One region of the Herbaspirillum sp. C7C8 genome, then DNA from elsewhere that is predicted to be linked to it. Evidence: predicted binding sites of a transcription regulator. Region 1 holds the regulator's gene; the other holds the start of a gene.
What was found. Region 1 encodes FliA, which starts transcription of late flagellar genes. Its sites were predicted from a motif close to CTAAAGTTTNNNNNNNNNNNGCCGNTA; they were not measured.

Region 1 (3,412 bases):
CCAACACGGCCAATATTTCCGCTACGCCCAATACTGCGCAAAAGCAGGACTTATCAGCCTTGCAACAAGTGGCGGAAGAATTCCTGAAAGGCCAGACCTCGGGCCTGCCCGGCAGCGTCACGGTCACCATCGATCCGGTCGATACACGCCTCACGCTGGCGGCCTGCCTGGAACCGCAAGCCTTCATGCCCAATGGCGGCCGCCTGTTCGGCCGCACCACGGTCGGCGTCAAGTGCGTGGCGCCCTCCCCCTGGACCATTTACCTGCGCGCCAACGTCCAGGTGATCTCGGATTACCTGGTCGCCGCCGTACCGCTGGCCCAGGGCCAGACCATCAGCGCCAGTGACGTCACCCGCATCCATGGTGACATGTCGACCCTGCCCAGCGGGGTCGTCACCGAAGAATCGCAAGTGATCGGCCGGGTGGCCAACATGTCTCTGCGCGCCGGCACGCCCCTGCGCCTGGATGCCATCCGCAACCAGCGCGTGGTGCAGCAGGGCCAGGCGGTGCGGGTGGTTTCGACGGGACCGGGTTTCCAGATCTCCACCGAAGCACGCGCCCTGACCAATGCCAACGAAGGCCAGATGGCCCAGGCCCGCACGGCAACCGGCCAGGTCGTCAGCGGCATTGCCAAGGCCGGCGGGATCCTGGAAATCAATTATTGAGCCGGCCAGGCCGGTTTCTTTATTGATATGAAGCAATTTCCCGGAGAACAATGCCCAGGCGGAACGCAGCGGATCGCCCTGGCAGGAATGTGAAGAAAAGTACCCGAAATGCGCTGATTTCAGGTGCGGGAATGTTAAAGTTTGCCCAGAACTGGTCGATAATCCATACGACAGGCGGGTGCGCTGCGCCCCCACCCTACAAGGAATACTGCCGTGAACGTTAACGACGCCCTCAAATCCGCTGCCCTCAACACCGAGCAGACGCAGACGCAAGCCCGCACCACCGCCCAGGGCGGCGCTGCCGCCGGCAACAGCGCGGCTGCCACCGCCGCCACCTCGGACAGCGTGCGCCTGTCCAGCACCTACCAGGCGCTGGAAACCAAGGGCGACAGCAAGAGCAGCAGCTTTGACGCCAAGAAAGTGGCCGAGATCAAGGCCGCCATTGCCAATGGCACCTTCCAGATCGATCCCGAGAAGGTCGCCAATGGCCTGATCGATACCGTCAAGACCCTCATCAGCGCCCGCCCGGCCTGATCACCTTTCGTTTTTGCAGAGGATCTTTCGCATGAATCCGGCCAGCAAACTGTCCCAGGAACACGCTGCCATGTCGCGCCTGGTGGAAAAACTGACCCAGGAACAGGCTCTGCTGGCCGAAGCCACTGCGGAAGGGCTGACCGACATCATTTCCGAAAAAGCTGCCATCGTTGCTGAAATGTCCACCCTGGCTGGCAACCGTCATGCCTTGCTGGGTACGCTGGGCTACAGCGCAGATGAAGCCGGCATGCAGAAGTGGATGAATGAACAGGCCAGCGAGGCCGACCGCGATCTCTGGGCCGGCCTCTTCGAACTGGCCCAGGATGCCAAGGAACTGAACCGCGTCAATGGCCTGCTGATCGGCAAGAAGCTCTCCATCAACCAGAGCGCACTCACGATTCTGCAAGGCAAGACCGGCACTGGCAATTTCTATGGCCCCGACGGTCAGAACAGCATCAAATCCTCGGGCCGTCGACTGGGTGTGGTGTAGCGCTTCCCGCTCAGGCGCGGTACCAGCAAAAAGCCCGGCATGGCCGGGCTTTGTCGTTAACGTGTCTGCAAATGAGGCATCGGCAAATACGGCATGCTGCTCATTGTCGTACTGCGGACTCAGGCCACCCCGCTCCAGGAATGCTCGCGCAGATAGGAACGCATGCGCGAAATCGCCTGGCTGTGCAGCTGGCATACGCGCGATTCGGAGACACCCATGACCGCACCGATTTCCTTGAGGTTCATTTCCTGCTCGTAGTACAGCGCCATGAGGAGCTGCTCACGCTCGGGCAGGGCCTTGATGGAATCCACCACTGCTTCACGGAAACCACCGTTGATCAGGGTCTGCAGCGGATCATCCTCACCCTCGCCGGTCTGATAGCGGTCCAGGAAGTGCTCATGACCGCCCTCGTCGTCGTGAAAGTCCTCGTAATAAATCAGTTGATGGCCACCACAGTCGGTCAGCAGGGCCTGGTAATCACTCAGACTGATCTTCATGTGCTGCGCCACTTCCGCCTCCTGCGGCTGGCGGCCCAGTTGCTGCAGCAGGGTCTGCATGGCCTCTTCCACCTTGCGCGCATTCTGGCGGATGCTGCGCGGCAGCCAGTCGCTGCTGCGCAGTTCGTCGAGCATGGCGCCACGGATACGCTGCACGGCATAGGTCTCAAACTGCGCGCCATGGGTTTCCTCATAGCGGTTGACGGCGTCGAGCAGGCCCATCATGCCGGCCTGGATCAGGTCGTCCACCTCTACGCTGGGGGGCAGCTTGGCCTTGAGCTGATGCGCCAGCTTCCTGACCAGCGGCGCATGCTGCTCCAGCACATCGTTCTTGCCCTTTTTTCCCTTGACGTTATACATGCACGTCACACTCCCAGGCTGGCACCGTCGGTGGCCATGCGGTAGCTGCTGCCGGTCGCGTCCGGGGTCGCCGTAAAGCGCTTGGAGAGGCGCTGGAACGCCAGCGCCGCCCCGGCGAAGGGAAACACGTCCATCACCGCCCGGCCCTGCCCGGTGGCCCGGCGGATATGGTCATCGGCCGGAATCGACCCCATGAAATTCAATTGCGCCGCCAGGTAGCGGCTGGCAGCCTGGGCCATGTTGGCATAGACGGTGCGGGCTTCGGCTTCGGTGGCATCGTTGACGATGAGACTGAAGGGACGGCGACCGATACGGTCGCTCAGGCTCTTCAGGAGCACATAGGCCGATTTGATCGACGAGGCCGTGGTCGAGACCTGGATCACGATCTCGCCCATTTCCATGGTCGGCACCGGCAGCGACAGGTCGCGCGCCAGCACGCCATTGACCAGGGTGATCTCGGCCTGGCCAATCAGGCTGTCGAAGATCTCGGCCAGCCGTCCTGCGTGCGGGTCGGTGGCCGAAGGAACGCTGCGGCGGGCGATGCGCGCCATCGAAAATCCTTCCGGCAGCAGACGGGTAGCCTCGATCAAGGGACGCTCCATGCGCGCCACCTCCTGCAGCGTGGCCACGTCATGGCGCAAACCGATGCGCGTCAACAGTCCGGTACTGGCCACGTCGCCATCCACGACCAGCACACTGTGCTTGGCCTGGGACAGCGAGGCCGCCAGGTTGATGAGCATGGCGCTCTTCTCTTCCTCGCCGAGGACGGAGAAGAAGGTAAACAGTCGCGGCACCGGCCTTTCCAGCATCCGGCGCAGTCCTGCTGCCTGGTCGATGTCGTAACTAGCCAAAGCTCACCTCGCGCA
Region 2 (3,412 bases), on a different contig from region 1:
GTTGAGCGTGCGACCGATCTCGTGCAGGATTTCCTTGGTATAGGGCTGCAACTGGGCACTGGCCAGGGCAAACATGGGACGGTTCTTCTCGTCGACGATCTGGATGCGCAAGCCTTCGGAGGTGATGTCGATCAACAGCTGATTCTTGAACTGCTTGAGGGTCGGATTGGAATCGATGGCCTTTTCGATCCGCGCTTTCAACTCTTCCAAGCGGCTACGCTCGGCGCGCTCCAGCTCCTGCTGCGCCTGCTTGAGGTTCTGCTTGCGCGAGACCACATCGTTTTCACCCTTGCGCAGCTGGCCGTCCTGGCGGGTCAGATCCTTGCCGCCCCCCGGCAGCACGGTGTTGGCGTCGCCGCTGCCGGAACCACCGGCCATGGCCACCTTCAGCGGGGTCTTGAAGTATTCGGCAATACCGTTCAGGTCCCCCTTGGCGGTCGACCCGAGCAGCCACATGAGCAGGAAGAAGGCCATCATCGCCGTCACGAAGTCGGCGTACGCAATCTTCCAGGCGCCACCGTGGTGACCCCCGCCGCCTTTCTTGATGCGTTTGACGATAATGGGACGTAGACCTTCGTCGGCCATGCCTGTGCTCCTGCTTCAATACTGATGTCTGTGTGAATCGCCCTGCAAGCTGATCTCCCCGGACCAGCCTGGCAGCCTTACTTGCCCTTGGCCTGCTTGACGTGCTCTTCCAGTTCGAGGAAGGTCGGACGCTCGGTCGAGAACAGGACCTTGCGGCCGAATTCGATCGACAGGGCCGGCGCATAGCCATTGAGGCTGGCCAGCAGGGTCACCTTCACGCACTGGTAGATCTTGGTCGATTCGTGCAGCTTCTGTTCCAGCAAGCTCGAGAGCGGGCCCACGAAACCGTAGGCCAGCAGAATACCGAGGAAGGTACCGACCAGCGCGTGCGCGATCAGCATGCCCAGCTCGGAGGGCGGGATCCCCACCGATTCCATGGTGTGCACCACGCCCATGACCGCTGCCACGATACCGAAGGCCGGCATGCCGTCGCCCAGCTTGGCGATGCAGTGCACCGGAATTTCGCCCTCATGGTGGTGGGTCTCGATTTCGTTGTCCATCAGGTTTTCGATCTGGAACGCATCCATGTTGCCCGAGACCATCAGACGCAGGTAATCGGTCATGAATTCGATCAGGTGATGGTCCGCCAGCACGCCCGGGTACTTGCTGAAGATGGGGCTGCTCTCGGGCTCTTCGATATCGCCTTCGATCGACATCAGACCTTCCTTGCGGGATTTGGTCAGGATTTCGAACAGCAGCGCCATCAGTTCCATGTACAGCGCCTTGGTATAGGCACTGCCCTTGAAGACGGTGGGCAAGGCCTTCAGGGTCGCCTTGATCGCCTTGCCGTTGTTACCGACCAGGAAAGCGCCCCCTGCAGCACCGCCGATCATGAGCAGCTCGATTGGCTGGAACAGTGCCCCCAGGTGGCCCCCTGCCATGGCAAAGCCGCCGAAGACGGACGCCATGACCACGATATATCCAATGATGACTAACAAGTGCCTACTCCCGTCCCTGTGGCGTTGAGTGTATTTTCACGTTCATCAGATTACAGGTATTCCAATCAAGCAAATGAGGGAATACATATCCGAAAAACGCCCTTCCTTTTTGATTTACGGCTGAATTGGCACAAACTTGATACGTCGCGTCTCGCAGCCGCTGCCAAGGGCCTGCGCGGCTCCCAGCCCTCACATGCGCCACCCGTGCAGCACCCTGCCGCCGTCCTCGGGGGCGACCACGACATCAGGTGTAGCACCGGGAATATGAAACTCATAGCTCAGAAGCAGCGTCCCCGGCCGCATCTCGGCGCGCGCCTTGTGCCACAGCGCCTCCATCGCCGCCGGTGACAGGTAGGCGAACACCACGTCGTAATCGCCGAAATCGAGCCGCAGGTAGTCGCCGCGCACGAAACGGCAGCGATCACCTGCCAGCATCGCGCGCACCCGGCTGACCAGCCAAGGCAGGGGCGCGATCTCGATACCGGTGAATTCGCTCTCGGGGCGGCGGCGCGACAGATCCAGCACGGCGCCACCCAGGCCGCTGCCGATATCCATGAAGCGGATCGGCTGCCCCTCCGGCAGCAGGCCGGCCACCGCATCCCAGGCGCGCTGACCGGAAGGATAGAACGGCACCTGGCTGCGGAAGGTCGACCAGAACAGCACCAGCATGAACAGGAATACCGCCAGGAATACCCACGGCGGCACGTGCAGCTGCGCCACACCCAATGCGGCCACCGGGAACACCAGCAGGATCAGCCACCACCATATGGCCATGCGGCACAGACGCGCCAGCAGCGCGGCCATCACGCCATGCAGCAGGGCAGTCTGGAGGGGGGAAAGAGGTGCAAGACCGGCGCGCTGAAAAAGCACATCCAGCACATTGGCGCCGACCAGCGCCAGCGCCAACAGCAGCAGGGCCCGCAGCGCCGGCGCCTGCCACCAGGGCCTGCGACCGGCAGCGGGGTGATTCTCAGGTTCGGACATCGAGGCAATCGGCCTTATTCTTTTTTGGTTGAACACCCTGGCCCATTACCGCCTCGCTGCAGACCTGCAGCAAGGCATTGGTACATCCCTGCTCCGGCTCAGGCCACAGCGGCCAGGACCGACGTGGCGACCAGGGGCGCGGCAGCAGCCACCGGCAGGGCAGCCTCGGCCAGACCCATGGTGACAGCATCCTTGGCCTTCTTGGTCTTGCCGGCCCGCGACGGCATGTGGCACAGACCGCACAGGTAATCCTGGTGCAGGTCAAGGCGATGCACGACGAAATGGCCATTGCACTTGCAGCAGGGCGTGGTCATGAGCATCTTGCTTTCGAAGAAGCGCACCAGCGTCCAGGCGCGGGTCAGCGAGAGCACGGGTTCGCCGGCATCGTTGTAGCCAACCTGCTCCAGGTAGAGCTTGTAGGCCTTCATGACGGCTTCGATGCCATTGATGCGGGCGTGCTCCACCAGGTAGCGATGGATATTGATGAACAGCGACGAATGGATATTGGGCTGCCAGGTGATGAACCAGTCCGTGGAGAACGGCAGCATGCCCTTGGGCGGCGAGACGCCCTTCAATTCCTTGTACAGCTTCAGCAGACGCTCGCGCGAGAGTGAAGTTTCGGATTCCAGCAACTGGAGGCGCGCCCCCAGATTGATCAGTTCGATGGCCAGCTGAATTTCCTGCGCCTCTGTGACAACGCTCTTCTTAGCCATGGTGCTACCCCCCGGTGATTTCGTAATAAGTCTGCCTGACCCCGACTCGCGTGCCGCCGGCAAGCGAACTCTCAGGCATGAATGCAAGACACAAACTTGATAAAGCGTTGAACGTCTTCCCCTCCGGCGCGTTGACTTCCCCTGGACACGCCGGCCCTGCCTTGTCTTGTTGTTTTACGAAATTTGTTCGCT

Region 2: motA (flagellar motor stator protein MotA) is a predicted target of FliA. The motif match lies at 1,638-1,664, and genes of this name have one in related genera.

What each region holds. Positions count from the first base shown of each region.
Region 1 covers NZ_JABXGG010000005.1:60,678-64,089, reverse strand. Annotated here, with positions in the region: gene flgA (flagellar basal body P-ring formation chaperone FlgA) at 1-665, shown strand, start outside; gene flgM (flagellar biosynthesis anti-sigma factor FlgM) at 879-1,199, shown strand; gene HWE01_RS08185 (flagella synthesis protein FlgN) at 1,231-1,689, shown strand; gene HWE01_RS08180 (RNA polymerase sigma factor FliA) at 1,809-2,546, opposite strand; gene HWE01_RS08175 (MinD/ParA family ATP-binding protein) at 2,552-3,355, opposite strand; gene flhF (flagellar biosynthesis GTPase FlhF) at 3,390-3,412, opposite strand, start outside.
Region 2 covers NZ_JABXGG010000009.1:64,414-67,825, reverse strand. Annotated here, with positions in the region: gene motB (flagellar motor protein MotB) at 1-585, opposite strand, end outside; gene motA (flagellar motor stator protein MotA) at 663-1,523, opposite strand; gene HWE01_RS12430 (class I SAM-dependent methyltransferase) at 1,713-2,507, opposite strand; gene flhC (flagellar transcriptional regulator FlhC) at 2,606-3,220, opposite strand; gene flhD (flagellar transcriptional regulator FlhD) at 3,395-3,412, opposite strand, start outside.